DNA from 2 places in the uncultured Anaerofustis sp. genome. Region 2 is predicted to be linked to the other one. Evidence: riboswitches for the same ligand, from Rfam matches in the RefSeq annotation. Region 2 holds a riboswitch; the other holds the start of a gene.
The links. A riboswitch is a leader RNA that binds a small molecule or an ion and turns the genes downstream of it on or off. The one in region 2 is predicted to bind FMN.
Positions count from the first base shown of each region.

Region 1: linked by a shared signal. The riboswitch ahead of Q0516_RS03355 (ECF transporter S component) and the one ahead of Q0516_RS01085 (ECF transporter S component) in region 2 are both predicted to bind FMN.

Region 1 is NZ_CALHFB010000030.1:73,784-82,938, forward strand. Features, by position in the region: gene Q0516_RS03305 (sugar-binding transcriptional regulator) at 1-394, opposite strand, end outside; gene Q0516_RS03310 (galactitol-1-phosphate 5-dehydrogenase) at 572-1,669, shown strand; gene deoC (deoxyribose-phosphate aldolase) at 1,715-2,386, shown strand; gene Q0516_RS03320 (FUSC family protein) at 2,445-3,473, opposite strand; gene Q0516_RS03325 (MarR family transcriptional regulator) at 3,615-4,052, shown strand; gene Q0516_RS03330 (FAD-dependent oxidoreductase) at 4,080-5,438, opposite strand; gene Q0516_RS03335 (Rrf2 family transcriptional regulator) at 5,441-5,866, opposite strand; gene Q0516_RS03340 (rhodanese-like domain-containing protein) at 5,883-6,275, opposite strand; gene Q0516_RS03345 (helix-turn-helix transcriptional regulator) at 6,411-6,701, opposite strand; gene Q0516_RS03350 (helix-turn-helix transcriptional regulator) at 6,771-7,013, opposite strand; FMN riboswitch at 7,395-7,507, shown strand; gene Q0516_RS03355 (ECF transporter S component) at 7,587-8,153, shown strand; gene Q0516_RS03360 (DUF1287 domain-containing protein) at 8,205-8,864, opposite strand; gene spoVG (septation regulator SpoVG) at 8,928-9,155, opposite strand, start outside.
Region 2 is NZ_CALHFB010000004.1:43,635-52,789, reverse strand. Features, by position in the region: gene Q0516_RS01115 (alpha/beta hydrolase) at 1-464, opposite strand, end outside; gene Q0516_RS01110 (GNAT family N-acetyltransferase) at 593-1,021, opposite strand; gene Q0516_RS01105 (GIY-YIG nuclease family protein) at 1,677-2,039, shown strand; gene Q0516_RS01100 (helix-turn-helix domain-containing protein) at 2,043-2,627, shown strand; gene Q0516_RS01095 (MATE family efflux transporter) at 2,725-4,071, shown strand; gene Q0516_RS01090 (4Fe-4S binding protein) at 4,340-4,963, opposite strand; gene Q0516_RS01085 (ECF transporter S component) at 4,967-5,587, opposite strand; FMN riboswitch at 5,662-5,774, opposite strand; gene Q0516_RS01080 (diphthine--ammonia ligase) at 5,908-6,588, opposite strand; gene eno (phosphopyruvate hydratase) at 6,739-8,049, opposite strand; gene Q0516_RS01070 (class I SAM-dependent methyltransferase) at 8,396-9,013, opposite strand.

The DNA of each region.
Region 1 (9,155 bases), on a different contig from region 2:
ATGTTTTCTCGGGGTATTTGATATCACTTTCGATATTCAGATTACTTAAAGTTTTTCCCCAGCCTATACCTATATTATTATTATTTCTAACCAGCTCATCCAATACTTCACCCGCACCGTCGGCAAGAGAGCGGACGAGTTTTTTTGTTTCTTTGAAAAAAGGAACTATTTTAAAATCGGCATAAGGATATTTTTTCTTAAGTGCATCTTCCAAATTACTGAGGGGAGTAAATTCTTTTATCTTGATTTCTACTATACCTTCTTCTATGCATCTTTTTAAAGCTCTGGAAATCCCTATTCTTGAAATGCCTAAATTATCTCCTATTTGTTTTTGAGTAAGACCTTCCAAATAGTACATTTTCGCTATTTTTGATAGTGTATTATTATCCAGCATAATTTTCTCCTGAATTTAATAAAAATTAGTTGACATCTTTATTTTTTTATTATATAATACGGTTGAAATTGAACATATGAACTTATACGATGTTCATATGAACATGAATAAATAATAACATTACTATTTATGTTTGTCAAGTTAAATAACACTTTCAAAGTATTTAGGAGGAAAATAATGGAAGGTAAAATGAAAGCTGGTAGACTTCATGCTATCAATGATATAAGATGTGATGAAGTAGATATACCACAAATAAAGGATGACGAAGTACTACTTAAGGTTTACTGTGCGGGGATATGCGGTTCCGACTTAGGAAGAGTATTTTCAACAGGTACATATTCTTTCCCAACTACACTAGGTCATGAATTCGGCGGAGAAATCGTTGAAATAGGCAAGGGCGTTAAAGATCTTGATTTAAGAGAAGAACTTAAAGTAGGTCAAAGAGTAGATGTTAACCCGATGACAGGCTGCGGAAAATGTAAAGACTGTTTAAACGGAAACATCAATTTATGTGATACATACGGTTACACCGGTTCAAGAAGCGACGGAGGTTTCGGACAATACGTTGCAGTTAAAGCAACACAGTGTTATGTATGTCCAGATGACTTCAGCTGGGATATGATTTGTCAAATCGACCCTGCTGTTATCTCTCTACATGGTGCTCTTAGAGCAGGTATAAAGGTAAATGACGCAGTAGTAGTATTCGGTACCGGTCCTGTTGGATACTATATGGTACAATGGGCAAATATCTGCGGAGCAAGAATGGTAATAGCAGTAGATATCAAAGACGAAAAACTTGACTTAATCAAAAAAGTAGGTGCTACATATACAATCAACTCAATGGGAATGACAAATGAAGAAGTTGTTGCCAAAATCAAAGAATATGCGGGAGAAGAAGGTCCTGAAGTATGTATAGAAGCTGCAGGCTCTCCTATAACATTCAATCAAGCTCTACAATGCTTAAAGAAACATGGTACATTCACATGTATCGGAACACCTCACGGAGATGTAAATATATTGGATAAATCTTATGATAAATGTATCCTAAGAAAAGAACTTACAATAAAAGGTTCTTGGTGCTATAACTTCACACCAGAATACGAAGAATTCTGTGCAACAATCGATGCAGCTAAAAAAGGTTTATTGGACTTAACATCTATTATCTCTCACAGATTCAGCGTAGATGAAGTAAAGGACGCTTTTGATTTAATAGAAAGAAAAGAATTCTTTAATAAGATAGTAATCACACAAGACGGTTACGAACCGGGCAAATAGTTATTAATTAAAATTAAATATAATAAATTCAAGGAGAAAATTAAAATGATAACAAAATATGAATTAGCAAGAGCAAACGACCACTCTTTATTAAAACCACAATTAACTTATGATGAAGTAAGAAAAGGTATCCAATTCGCTAAAGAATGGAAATGCAGAACTGTATGTGTTACTCCAAGCAGAGTAAAAATGGCTTATGAAATCCTTAAAGGTTCTGAAACAGCAGTATGTGCATGTGTTGGTTTCCCTAACGGTGCGGAATTAACTGAATCAAAAGTTGCAGATACTCAAAGAGTATACAACATGGGTGCTACAGAAGTTGATATCGTACTAAACGTTTCAGCTATGAAATCAGGAGACTACGACACAGTTTATAATGACGTATATGAAGTAGTAAACGCTTCTCCTGCTAACATCAAAGTTATCTTGGAAAACTGCTTACTTACAAAAGAAGAAATCGCAAAAGCTTCAAGAATTTGTTCTGACGCAGGTGCAGGTTTCGTTAAAACATCAACAGGATTCTCTTCAGGCGGAGCAACACTTGAAGACGTAGCTATAATGAAAGAAAACATCGATACAACAAGAGTACAAATCAAAGCAGCAGGCGGTATCGCTAACATTGCTGACGCAGAAGCATTCCTAAACGCAGGCTGTTCAAGACTTGGTATTTCAAAAACACAAGCTATGTTTGATGAAATCGACGCAGCTAGTAAATAATTAAATTAATATGAAACCAAATAAAAAAGAACCTAAGATAAGGTTCTTTTTTATTACTTTAAACCGGTATATCTTTCTTTTCTCCTATATTTAATTTAGTTAAATTATAATTATTAATAAACTTCTTAAATATTTTTTGTAAGATAAACATCAAAACAACAATTAAAGCTCCTCCGACCAAACAAAAGAGGCGATTTTCTATGGCTTCAGATACGTCCAATAGTACCAACGAGGCATTGATTGCGCAAACAGCATTTACGATTTGTTTATATTTATATTCTGAAGTAAAAAAGCTGATATATCCTAAAAATAAAACCATGGGAAAAGCATACCTTGCAGGAATTAAAATTTTAAACAATAATATAAATACTAATACTCCAATTACATTCCCAAACATTCGATGTCTGATCCTTTCTGACATTTCATTAAAATGAAGCTGAGTTAAAGACATGACGACTATACTTATCCATAGCGGCTTTTTTATATGAAAAATCATACCTATAAACATTGCTACTGCAATCCCGAGAGACATTCTTAGCATATATCCCTTTTTCTTCCTGCAAAGCAAAATTTGTTCTTTTAAATTTCGCCCATCGTCTCCTTTATTATCCGATTTCCATTTTATCATTGTTATTATCCCAACAACTAAGCCCCCTGCCAAAGCTCCCAGTAATCTTTTAGGGAACATTTCCATTGAAACGGGAGTTGCCTGTGAAAATATAAAACATAACAGAAAGCTGATAGCAGGTTTAAACTCATTGGGTTCGCATATTAAATTCATTATCAAATATACAAATAAAAAGTTTATAATGATTGCAATCCACGGTGAGCTCAACGCTGACTGTGCCGCTAATACGCTTCCCGCATAAAGTATTACTATAATGCCTCCCATTGTTTTCCTTTTTATACCTATATATCCATCGGGAAACATTGTAAGTCCTACACCAATAGCAACTCCCGGTAAAATATTTTCGGCTCCGAATAGTATCTGAAATATCATTATAAATCCTAAATTAAATATAAATCTAAATGCATTCTCCAACGCTGTCTTTCCTATATGGATCGTCTTAAGCTTTATTTTACTCAATAAAATTCCTCCTTTTTTATCTTGCATAACTATATAAAATATTGTAGACTATTTTAAAGTACATAAATATATATAGTACATAAACATGTACTATATATTATAAAGCTATTATAACTATTTTTCAATACTAAAGGTTAGGAAATGATTAAAGAAATGAACTTTACCAGAAAACTGCTAAAATTACTGCCATATTGGCACTATAAAATAGATAAACCCTTTAAATTATTTATAAAAGATAAAATGAGCCTTGAAACATATTATTGTCTTCAAATACTTTTAGAAAATGGTCCAATGACCATGTCTCAAATATGTAACAAATTAAATATCAGTAAACAACGTGCCACTACACTGATAGAAAAATTATATGAACATAAATTTGTTGAAAGGAAAACAAATGAAAGAGACAGGAGATATATTGATATTTTTGTATCTAAAACCGGAAAGGATTATATAGAAAAAAATATCTATAATAATAAAGAATTTATAAATTCACTAGAAAAAGGATTAACTAAAGAAGATTTGATTAAACTTGAAGGATCAATCAATACACTTCTTGAAGTCCTAACTAAAATAAAATAAAAAGAAGGATAATATCCTTCTTTTTATTTATAATGAAAACAAATCATTTAAAGCTTCGCTCATAGTAGGATGAGTGAACACTTGATTTTTAAGTGTCGTATAATCAGCACCCAAATCCATTGCCAGCTTTACTATATTTATCATTTCATATGACTCCTCGCAGAGCAGCATTGTACCGAGTATCTTATTTGTTTTCTTATCTATTATAGCTTTTAAGACACCATATGGCTTCTTAAGTACCTGTGCCTTGGGTATTGACCCTACCGGTAATTTTAGTACTCTTATATCATAACCTTGTTCTAAGGCTTCTCTTTCATTCAAACCTACTCTTGACAGCGGAGTATTCATAAATACACTATAAGGAACATTTTCTCTTTTGCTTAAGTTATATTTATTTTCATTTTCAAGTCCGCTTACAATTATTCTGTAATCATCCAAAGAAACATAGGTAAACTGAAGCCCTCCGTTAACATCTCCCATTGCCCAAATATTTTCATTTGAAGTCCTTAAATTATCATCTACGACTATCCCGTCGCGTCTGTTCATTTCAACACCCGCAGCTTCCAAATTCAATTCATCGGTATTTGCTCTTCTTCCCGTAGCAACTAATATAGCATCCGCCTTATCATTAAATTCTTTTCCTTTTTGGCTATAGGAAACAATACCGTCTTCACTGAATTTTTTAATTTTAGCACCAAGTTTTATTTCAATACCTTGATTTTCGAGCAATGATTTTATTTCGTTAGCAATATCTTCGTCTTCTCTCGGAATAAATTTATCACCGTCTTGAATAACAGTTACACTACTTCCAAAGTTCGCATACATAGAAGCAAATTCAAGACCGATATATCCTCCCCCTATTATAATTAGCCTCTTTGGTAAAGTATCGAGGTCCATTAAGGTATCACTAAAATATACATATGGATTATTTTCGACCCCTTCTATCTTTGGAACTACAGATGTCGAACCAGTATTTATATATATTTTATCTGCACTTAATAATTCTTCACCGTCTTCATATGTGATTTTAATCACATTTTTATCTTCAAAACTTGCTTTTGCATTGATAACATCAACATTATCCAAATCATTTAATTTAGCATAATTTTTGCCTCTAAGCATTTCGGTTAAGTTTCTTTTTTCCAAAATCGCTTTATGGTATAAGTCACATTTTTCTTCAAATGAAATATCTCCCATTTGTGCTGTCTTTGAAGCATTTTTAACAAGTGATTTAGAAGGAATACATCCCACGTTTATACAAGTCCCGCCATACATTTTATTTGACTTTTCTATTATAGCAACCTTTTCACCTTTCTTTGCCAAATATCCTGCTAAAGTTTTTCCGCCCTTACCAAATCCTATAATTGTATCATCATATTTTTTCATTTCTATTCTCCATTTTTAAATATTTTACTGTCTATATCCGTTATTGTTATTTTACTTAGCTCTTCTTTACATACATCATCTAATTTTTCATATACTTCGTCCATGATATCCCCCATACCGGAAGCTATCAAACATTCCATATTGACATTTCCCGAACGCCAAGATATATCTATTACCCTTTTGCCGATTGCCTGATAAACATCAAGTAAAGTGATCTTAGCCGCATCTAGAGTAAAACTATATCCGCCCTTTACAGAACCTTCTTTTGTATTTACCAGTCCTGCCTTTTTAAGTTTGGAAAGGATTTTCCTTGCCCTTGCTGGATTTATACAAATATTCTCGGATATTTCTTCACTTGTCTTAATTTCTTTATAGTGATGATTTAAAAAAACCAATGCATGAACCGAAACCGCAAATTCGCTATTCATCAATTACCTCCTAAAATTATTTCTCTATTTCATAAGGCCAGTCAATTATCCCGCCAAAATCATATATATTTTTATATCCTATATCAACTAACTTCATCGAAGCATCTTTACTTCTCTTACCCGACCTGCAGTAAACTAATATAGTTTTTTCTAAATTTGGAATTTCTTCTAATACTTCATTACTAATAGTTTCATTTGGAACCAATACTGCATTTTTTATATGTCCGCTTTTATATTCATCTTCTCTTCTTACATCTAAAATAGTTACATCATCTAGTTCCATCATCTCTTTCGCTTCCAAAGCAGAAATTTTATGATAAGCACTTTTATTTTCTTCTTTAGGGATAAAAAATTTAAAACTAATAAACAAGATAATAACAATTCCCACTATAATCAATATATTTTTCACAACATCCTCCTTATGTAACAATTCGTGTTACAGTTTCTTTAATGTAATTATAACTGTTACAGATATATTTGTCAATATAAAATAAAAAAGAGAGGAAATAAATTTCCTCTCTTTAAATAATAACTGTCTAAACAGTTATTTTAATTCAGATTTGTACAGTTCTTCCATTTCATCACAGCTAAAAAATTCATCCATTTTCATATCGAGTACTCTTGATAAACTATATATAACATCTATACCCGGATTTTGACTTTTTCCATCAAATAAACTATATACAGTTGTCGGAGGAATACCTGCGCTCTCTGCAAGACTTTTAATGGAAATTTCTTTTGCTTCGCTTATTCTTATTATCCTTTTCGTTATAGCACCAATAAGATTAGTATCTGTTTTATATATTGCATTTACTGATATTTTTTCTCTATTCATTGTTTTTCTCCTTTAAAATTAAAATTGCCAAAGGGATTTTTATCCCTCTGACAACAAATCTTGAACATTCTATTTAAAACCTTTTTCTAAATTTACAAAGAATTCAGAATCGAAAAAATCTTTTATATCCATATCCAAACTATCGCAAATCATTTTAATAGTTTTGAAACTTGGATTAGCACATTTGCCGTCAAACATACTATAAACAGTAGTAGGCGGAATTGCTGACATATTCGCAAGTTTATTAATAGATAGTCCTCTTTCATCACATAATTCAATTATCCTTCTATTTAGTGAGTCTCTTAACTGCATTTCTATACCTCCTTTTCTAATTATTTTCATAGATAAAAACCCAAAATTATCTTCATATATCACCTCCTTTCAATTTTAGTAGCATAAAGTAGTATCTACATATAAAACAATTATTAAATATTTACTTAACATTTTGTAATAAAAAAGGACGCGTAAAAACACATCCCGAAATCACTGAAAATATAAATAAATATCTTAATAACACAAAAGAAAACAATCATATACTTTCTCCCATACTTTAACGTCAATATTCTATATCAGATAACTATGCCCACTTATATATTTTACCAATTTCATCCATTAAGTCTACATAATTTAAAATATTTTTATTTATAATGTAATTATATTGACATAAAGTAAAAATATATTATAATAAAGGAGAACAATCTTCAGGGTTGGGTGCAATTCCCTACCGGCAGTTAAAGTCTGCGAGCGCAAGCTGAAAAGGTGAAATTCCTTTACCGACGGTAAAGTCCGGATGAGAGAGGATACATAAAGTATTTTTTTAGTAATTTCCTGAAGGGTGATTACTATTTTTTTATGTATACCTTAATTTTAGGAGGTATAGAAAAAATGAAAGACACTAGAAGACTTGTAACAGTATCGATGCTTATTGCTTTATCGATAGTACTTATGTTAATCATAAGATTTCCTATCATGCCGTCGGCTGCATGGCTCGAGTATGAACCAATGGATATCCCGTTATTAATTGCAGGATTACAGTTCGGACCTGTAGTTGGGATCATCGCAGTCATTATTTCAAGCTCAATTCAAGCAATGACGGTGAGCGCTATGAATGGCTGGGTAGGAGCACTTATGCATATTATTTCGAGCAGCGCCTTGGTTGGAGTAACCGCACTTGTGTATAGAAAAAATAAAACAAAAAAAGGTGCAATGATAGGTTTGATACTAGGAGCATTATCAATGGTAATAGTAATGATCCCGGCAAACTTACTTATTACAACCAATTTTTATGGAATGCCAATGGATGCTGTAATAGCTTCCCTACCGGTAGCTGTAATTCCATTTAATTTACTCAAAGCAGGTATCAATTGTTTAGTTACATTTATTATTTATAAACCAATAAGTAATTTTATCAACAAACAAAATGACAGAAATGTAATAAATACAACTAAATAATATATACAATTCTTTACTTAATGAAATCCTTAGACCTTCTTTATGAAGGTCTTATTTTTTATTAATCCATCTAAAGTGACCGCTGATATCATTATATCTATACATTGCATAAACTTCTTTTTTCTCAAACTTACTTTGATGTATTATGAATACTTCACCATTTTTAGTTCTCTTATCCGATACTATTCCTATATGACTATCTGAAAATGTTATTATATCTCCGGGCTGCCACTGGTCTACCTTTGTTATGTCTTTCGTAAGAGAAAGTGCATTCATCCTAAAAAAGACTAATAAATTCGGTACCCTTCTAAAGTCAATATTGGGGTCCGGATTACCTTCTACTCTATAATATTCTTTTATGTTATTTTTGATATCATAATCAACCAAATCTTTCAAATCATATCCCGCTTTTTTAAATGCATACCATATTACGTCTGTACATACTCCTTCGCCCTTAGGAGGATATCCGTCTTTATAATATGCACTTTTATATTTAGGTTTCGTCATTACATACTCTCTGGCGCCAAGCATTATATCAGTATAATCATCTATTCCGTCCTTATCCTTATCTATATCAGACTTTATATCTTTTATTCCAAGTTCTTCCGAGCTATAAGATTTAGTTGGTATATATCCGAAATATTTAAAAATATATAATAAAATAACAGCAAATACTATTATTATTAAAAACAAAATTCTCTTTTTATTCATAATCCCCTCATTCCAAATACAAAAAAACAGTTCCCCTAATAGAGAACTGCCCTTTTAGAAAAACTAATCTTCAACTTCGTTTTCTAATTCCTGTAACTTTTCTTCATAAGCTTTTAAAACCTTATTTTGAATATCGACTCTGGTTTCAAGGTTTATAGGATGTGCAATATCTTTGAATTCCCCATTAGGCATTTTTCTGCTCGGCATAGCAATAAATACCCCATTATCTCCTTCAATAATTTTGATGTCGTGAATAACAAACTGATCGTCAAATGTTACTGATACAATTGC
Region 2 (9,155 bases):
CCATGACACCATTTATAAAAGTATTTAGTAAAAATACTTTTCTTTGCACTTATTCTCTCTTCTATCAAATCCTCTTTAAATGTATCACCGAGTTTCCTTCCGTCAAAGCTATCAGCGACAACTTTGTTTATCAGCTCGGGACAATAAAGTGCCGCATTTATAGCTGCCCATGCACCTCCGCTGGTTCCTATAAGATTTACTTTATCGTACCCCAGATACTTTATAAGTTTAGTAACTTGCTTCCCCTGATCTATCCATAAATCAGTATCGAACGTTTCTACCCTATCCGATTTACCTGAGCCTAAAAAATCTATAAGAATGACCTTAAAATTATTTTTATACAGAGATAAAATAGGCTTAAACATCTTTGAAGATACCGCATTTCCGTGAAGGAACATCACTGGCTTTCCATTACCTATTTCGCAGTAATATGCATTCTCGTTTTTATATTTAAAATATGACATAACATGCCTCCAATTCATTTTTATTCCATTAAATGACTCGCAAGGCATTATAACATAAAGCCTCGCTTACTATTCAGTCCAGATACCCATCACTTTTCTCCTTTTCTCTTTTTAATATCAATATTATATCATATCCCTTTATAAATCATAGGCGTATATATAATCCCATTTATCGTTTGTTCCTTATCGGTATCGGTAAAACCAAGCTTATGATAAAACTTGACCGCATACGGCGAAGAGTTTACCGTGATATCCTCACTAACGATACATCTTACATAATCAAAGAGCTTTCTTCCTATCCCTTTTCTATGGTATTTATCATCTACAAAAAATAAACATATATGATTTTCCCTAATAGCAATTACACCTATAACGTCTTTATCCTTAAAATAACCATATATATTAAGCCTTGATATTTCTTCAATGTTATTTAAAAAACTTTTAAATTCCTCTATCCCCTCTTTTGAATAAGAGGGTGCTTCGTATTTTAAAAATACTTTCCATACCAAATCAAGAGCGGACAACAGCTCACTTTCTTTTATACTTCTTATCTCCATATGATATTCCTTATATTTTTTTATTATAATATAACACATTAATAGTCTTATAAAACAGTTAAAATCATATATAAGACTTATTTGGGGTTTTATTTAAAAAGATATTGACAAATAAAATAAAAAATGATATTCTATCATTGTTAGCAATAGCTAACACTTGTAATGAATATATATGTGTTACATATATTTTTTACCTATACATTAACAAGGATTAATGTAATATTTATCTCTTTTTTATATTTAATAGAATGAACGGTACTGCATAGTGTGCATACCCTTAAAAAAATAGCCATAACTTCCAAATATTTGTTTTATGCGGTACCATGACCATTCTATCAGCAATGCAAGGTGTACAATTTTGTTTTAGAAATATTACCCCTTAAACGTTCCCCTACTCTTTGAACTCTAATGACTTTATTTTCTTTAACTATTCTTTTAATTATAATTCCCGCTCAAAATCAACATAAAAAAGTAGAACAGAGAATGAAACGAGAACGGAATAAGCCTTGAAATAATCAAACAAAATACTGACAATGTTCTTATATATGTTTGCAGAGTAAAGAACAAGCATAGGAATATGCTTCTTTTTTTTATTCCACCATGCGTAGAGTTATAAACCATTTATATATGGTATAATATCATTCGAGGTAATAAAATGGATAGAGAAAAAAGAAAACAGATGATATATGAATATAAAAACAGGACTCCCGAAATGGGTATTTTATCATATAAGTGTATACATACAAATGAAATATTTTTAGGTACGGCAAATGATATAAAAGCTAAAATAAACAGTAACAAAGTAAAGCTGAACAGCGGTTCATATCCAAATAAATATTTACAGGAATTATGGAATAAATACGAAGCCGATAGCTTCGAAATTAAAATTTATAAAAGACTTGAATTAAAAACCAAAGAAGATAAAGAAAAAACATTAAAAAAACTTGATGAGCTTTTGGAAAACAGCCTTAAAGAAGTCCCCGAATCAAAGAGAATGAAGAAGAAAAAAAGGAAATAGAAAATGGATAATATAAAAATAGGTAATTTAATAAAAACTCTAAGAATAAAAAAGGATATGACACAAAAAGAAATCGGAGATAAGTTAAGTGTAAGCGACAAGACGATATCAAAATGGGAAACGGGAAACGGACTTCCGGATATAAGCATTTTAAGTGCTTTAGCCGAAGTACTCGACACTCAAATAGATTATTTGCTTACGGGAGAAGTAAAAATAAATGATAATAAAGGAGGAAATATGAAAAACACCAAGTTTTATGTCTGCGATAACTGCGACAATATAATAATAAGCACAAAGGAAATAAATGCTTCATGCTGTTCTTCACAGCTGAAGGAACTTAAAGTAAGCGATACTTTGGATAAAGGACTTATCAAAGTAGACTTTATCGATAATGAATTTTATGTCCACATGGATCATGCAATGACCAAAGAAAACTATATATCATTTATTGCATATGTAACATATGACAAAGTATATCTAAATAAACTATACCCCGAAGGTCATGCAGAAGCAAGGTTCAGATACTCGGGGCATGGTATATTCTATGCATATTCAAAAGCAGAAGGTCTATATATGAAGAAGTATTAAATCAAAGGCTTAAAAAGCCTTTTTTAATGTCAATCTTAAATTGACATTTATGAAATAACTTTATATCATAGTATAAAAGACTTCAAGGGATACTACTATGCTAATAGATTTAACAAGCGGAAATATAACAAAGAAAATGATGTTGTTTGCTGTCCCTATGATAATAGGAAATCTACTTCAGCAAATATATAATATTGCAGATACGATAATCGTTGGAAAATTTATAGGCTCCGATGCACTGGCTGCTGTTGGGTCTTCTTATACATTGATGATATTTTTAACTTCCATATTACTGGGACTTTGTATGGGCAGCGGCGCGGTCTTTTCTATCAGGTACGGAGAAAATGACAAGGAAAAATTAAAGAAAAGCATCGGGATTTCTTTTGTTATCATACTTTCTGTTACTATTATTTTGAATATAGCGGTCTTTGTATTCATTGACCCAATAATGGATTTTTTAAACATCCCTCCTTCGATTTATCCGATGATGAAGAGTTATTTATGGATAATATTCTTTGGGATAACCGCAACATTTTTATACAATTTTTATTCATCTGTACTCAGGTCTGTGGGTAACTCCTTTTCTCCTCTCATTTATCTTGGAGTATCCGTGGTTTTGAATATAGTCCTTGATTTGATATTTGTTTTATCTTTTAACATGGGAGTAAAGGGCGCTGCTATAGCAACGGTTATATCTCAGTTTGTATCGGGTATAGGAATAGCCTTATACACTTTGATTAAATTTCCCGAGTTTAGATTTAGTATTGCTGAATTAAAATTTGATAGAGATATTATAAAAGATATATTCAAGTTTTCCTTTCTTACATGTATCCAGCAGTCCATAATGAACTTTGGGATACTTTTGGTTCAGGGACTTATAAACTCATTTGGTACCATAGTAATGGCAGCCTTTGCCGCCGCCGTAAAGATAGATTCTTTTGCATATATGCCCGTTCAGGATTTCGGTAATGCATTTTCTACTTTTATTGCTCAAAACTACGGTGCGAAGAAAAAGTATAGGATAAAAGAAGGGATAAAAAACGCAGTCAAATATACTATTATATTCTGTTTTATCATATCTCTCATCGTTTTTATATTCGCAAAACAATTCATGCTTATATTCGTGGACGCTTCGAAAGCTGAGATTATAAATCATGGTATAACTTATTTAAGGATAGAGGGAGCTTTTTATTTCGGTATAGGGTGTCTGTTTTTACTCTACGGATTTTTCAGAGCCGTGGAAAAGCCTTTTATATCGGTAGTACTGACGGTAGTATCGCTGGGAACGAGAGTAGTCCTTGCATATACATTATCTAAAATTCCAAGCATAGGAGTTATTGGCATATGGATAAGCGTACCTATAGGCTGGATCTTAGCGGATATAATAGGATTAGTATATTATAAATCAAAAAAGAAAGAAATAAATGAAAAACTAATGACATAAAGATGTATTTGATAATATATCTGATTTTATACATTCAAATTCAAATATACAAAAGCTATTGTAATGATATCAAATTAAATAATCCGAACTAAAATAAATTTTATACATATATAAAAAACACTAACAAATTTTACAACATTAATAAGATTATTTAGAATATACCCCATCAAGCAATGGAATTATATTTTATCTTAATAATACTTCTATGATTTATGGAATTCTCTAATTAGCAGTTTGATACATAAAAAAGACCGCTTAGCGGTCTTTTTTAATACTTTATTACAGCTCCTGCGGGACATACGCTGTAGCAGTTCCCGCACTCCAAGCAATTATCTTCAGTTATTTTATATTTTTCCTCAGCTTCTTCTATTGCATTAAATGAGCATACCTTGATACACTTACCGCAGAGGATACAATCCTCGGTTATATCATAACCTCTTTTTTCGACATTTCCCCCTCCAAATGAAAATGTCCTCTTTACCATAGGTTTAACGGAGAGGTCCACATACTCCCCGACTCCCTGATAAATTTTGAATACCGAGAGTGCCATTTTGCTCTCTTCGCTAGAATAGATTTCATTCATATATGTATTCTTCTTAAATATCTCATCAAGCTTTTCGCTGTCTATACACTCAACTTTTCCCTTCACACTAATGGCTTTTGTAGACATAGTATCATGTCCTTTCATTCCGGACAGTGAAACAAATCCTCTTTTGATAAGTCTGCCATAAAAACCTTTGCCTTTGGCTGTAATGAAATAAAGGGCCTCATCATCGTAAAGCATAACATCTATTACGCAGGTTTCGGGAAGTCCGTTATCGTCCACAGTAGCAAATGTAGCGGAATGTATTTCTTCTACTAAAAATTTGAAGTAATCTTTAGCTTCTCTCATTGATTATTTTTCTCCTTTAAGTATAGGACTTACTCCTTTATAAATAAGCATTGTGAAAACTGAGATAATAAGTCCCTTTATAATATTTGCGGGAATTGCACTGAACAAGATTACATCCAGTTTTGTTTTTATAAATGGTATTATTTCTGAAAATGCAGCAATCACCTGCTCTAAAGGCATGAATACGCTGTACATCGGAAGAAGTACAAAATAGTTAAGAAGTCCGGCGACTACCGCCATAACTACGCTTGCTAATATACAAGCAACCAAAGCTGTTTTCTTGGTCTTTCTTCGTTTGTAAATAATCCCCGCGGTGAATACAAAAGACGCTCCCATAAAAAAGTTTGCAAGTTCTCCTATACCTCCGGTATTGGTAGAAAACATCTGAAGCCCGTTTTTAATAAGCTCTATTATTACTCCAGTTATGGGACCGAAGGCAAATGAGCCTATAAGAGCGGGTAAATCAGATAGATCCATCATCGCAAATGACGGCGACAGAGGCATCGGGATTTCCAAAAATGCCAGAAGGAATGATACCGCACTAAGCATTGCGGTAACTACCATAACTCTTACATTGATTTTTGACTTTGTCTTTTGTGTTGTTTTTTCATTAATGTTCTCCATAATTCTCCTTATAAACAGATATGAGGTGAATTTAAAAAACGCCCTTTGTACTAAAACAACAGGGCGGTTTCTTATCATATCTTCTTTCATCCGGACTTTACCGTCGGTCATGGAATTTCACCATGTCAGCTTTTCGCTCGCAGACTTTACTGCCGGTCAGGAATTGCACCTTGCCCTGAAGATAACTTTTAAAGTTATTTAATTTATGTAATCACGATTTAGCATAACTGGAGGATCAAGCTAAATCTTCGATTACTTTTTTATTATACATTTTTTTTACTTGGTTGTAAATATTTTACATTGATAAAATAAGTTTATAATTATTCCAAATTAAGATATAAGTATTTATCTATACTTTTATTTCTTTTATTGATATAACTTTTATCATATTTACTTCCTATTTTATAATCAATAGGATATTTAAATATCGGTCCGTCATAAACAAAAGAGTGATATTCTCCGTTCTCGCCGCAGATATCCGCATTTGAAGGGAAACTTGAAATAAAATCATCGTCGATGATTTTTCCTATAAAATTCTCATCTACTATTTCAGCATTTAATGAAGTTATGACAGCCTTAAATCCTAAGTCTATGAATTCTCTCATGATTTCTTTTGTATTCATACCCCAAAGAGGAAATACTGCATTTATCCCTGATTTTGTGCACTTTGCTTCTCTTGACTTTTTTAGTTCTTTCAGATGTATATCTCCAAAAACAGAAGTAAAAATATCCTTATCTTTAAATTTATTTATCTCAGTTTTCATTTTAGTGTTATAAGCCCTTTCGGTTTTGTAATCCGATAAATCTATCGTTGTGAGCGGGATACCTATGGAAGTCGATTGTTCTTTTAATAAGTTTAAATTTACTTCATGCATCGGTATTTTTTTATTATTAACAACAGTAAATAAAGATTTGATATCATATTCGTTTGATTTCATCATTTTATACAATGCCAATGAAGAATCTTTTCCGCTGCTCCAATTAAAAAATGCTTTTTCCATTTTACTATTCCTATATATGTTCATTTATTTTTAAATATTATATTATTAAAAGCAATTTAAGTAAATAAAGAGAAATGAATATTTAATACATAATCGAATGGGGATTAAAAACAAAAAAACAGCACAGTTTTCCTATGCTGTTTAATTATACTAAACATAATTCTTTAAGTTCGGGAATGCATCTTTTCCGATATATTTAGCCTTTTCTCCAAGATCTTCTTCTATCCTAAGGAGCCTGTTGTATTTACAAACCCTCTCTGTTCTGGACGGTGCCCCGGTTTTTATCTGTCCCGCATTAAATCCAACGGCTAAATCGGCGATAAAGGTATCTTCTGTCTCTCCCGATCTGTGAGAAACGATAGTGGTATAACCGTGTTCTCTCGCAAGCTTCATGGTACTTAGGGTTTCCGTAAGGGAACCGATTTGGTTTACTTTCACAAGTATCGAATTTCCCGCTCCCATTTCAATACCTTTTTTAAGTCTCTTTTCATTTGTAACGAATAAATCATCTCCAACAAGCTGAACTTTATTTCCTATTTTGTCAGTGAGAACTTTCCAGTGCTCAAAGTCATCTTCGAATAATCCGTCTTCGATTGAGATTATTGGATATTTTGTCGTAAGAATTTCATAATAGGTAGTCATTTCTCCGTATCTTCTGTTCTCGGTCTCATAGAAATACGATTCCTGATTTTTATCATATATCTCACTGCTAGCAACGTCTAAGGCAAGAGAAATATCCTCTCCCGCTTTATACCCTGCATTTTCTATCGCCTTTAATATAAGCATTATAGCTTCTTCCGCACATTTAAGGTTAGGTGCAAATCCACCTTCGTCACCTACGGAAGTACATAAATTCTGAAGCTTTAAGATATCTTTCAATTTATGATAAACTTCACTGCCCATTCTAAGAGCTTCTTTAAATGAAGAAGCACCGTGAGGAACTATCATGAATTCCTGGATATCTACGTTATTATCCGCATGCTTACCGCCGTTTAAAATATTCATCATAGGTACGGGAAGTACGCATGGGTCTTTTATATCTGCAAGTCTGCCTATATATTCATAAAGCGGTATATTTAGACTCTTTGCAGCAGCTCTTGCACAGGCAAGGGAAACGCCCAAAATAGAATTCGCTCCGAGCCTTTCTTTGTTTTCTGTTCCGTCAAGTTCAAGCATAGCCTCGTCTATTCCCTTTTGGTCGCTAGCGTCTCTTCCCAATAGTATATCCCTGATATCTTTATTTACGATAGCCACGGCTTTCAAAACACCATTGCCTAAGTATCTGTTTTCATCATTATCTCTAAGTTCAACGGCTTCAAATTCTCCCGTCGAAGCCCCTGAAGGTACACTTGCAATGGCACTTACACCATTTTCCAAACATACTTCGACTTCCACTGTCGGGTTTGCTCTCGAATCAAGAATTTCTCTCGCCTTTAAACTAACAATTTTTGTATTACTCAATTTAAAATCCTCCTTTTGCAATTTAGTTTTAGCAAAAACAGGGATAATATACACTTTGAACTAATGTATGATTTAATTACGATGATCGGTTATAATAAAATTTGGCACACTTTTCGTTAGTTATCACAAATATATTGTAAAAAAAAATTGATTTGCCACTAATTCTCTACCTTTTTACTGGATTATAATACAAATAAAGAAAAATGCACTAATTTAAATTTATTTTAGGGGATAAAAAATATATATTTCAATAACAGCAAAAAAACTACCCAACAAGGTAGTTTTATTTAATAAAACGTATTTGTAAATTTAAATTTATAAAATAATCGTTATTTAACCATATTATCTATTTCTCTTTACATACCAAAACACACTCCGAAAGCAGCTTTCCTTGAAGCAGATACTTTTCTTTTATTTTAAAACCATTATCCTCAATAAAATTCATATACTCTCGGGATTTCCATTTATGAAATGTATTAAAACCTGCTTTTTCCATAAACCATAGGCGGATTTTATCTACTTTTCCGTCATAGACAAATGTAGGTGCGATCAAAAGTCCGTCTTTTTTAAGTACACGTTTTATTTCATCAAGTGCCTTATTTGGATTTGGCATTATATGAAGTGCATTGGCAATAAGTACAACATCAAAAACATCATTTTTATAACTAAGAGATGTAGCATCCTGGACTTCATAAGTGATATTTTTATTATTAAGACGCTTTTCTGTTTCATAAAGCATTTTTTCGGAAAAATCCGTCGCAGTCCAGCTATCTGCTTCATCAGCAAGCAAACGAGTAAGCTGTCCCGTACCGCATGCCAACTCAAGGACACTTTGCTCTTTACTTAATAAAGGTCTTATTTTCTCACAAAGTGTGTTATATAATCCTTCGTTCCCTTTTTCCTGAAATGATGTATAAAGCTTTGCTGTTCTTTCCCAAAATTCTTTGTTCGATTTATCAGCCATAAAGCATAGTTCTCCGTTTCATAGTAATAAGTTAAAAATATATTACTTATTTATTATGATATTAGAATAACTCTTTGTCAAATAAATAGTTATTATTTAAAAAAATGTAAACATATTTATCAAAGAATAAAAATAACATATA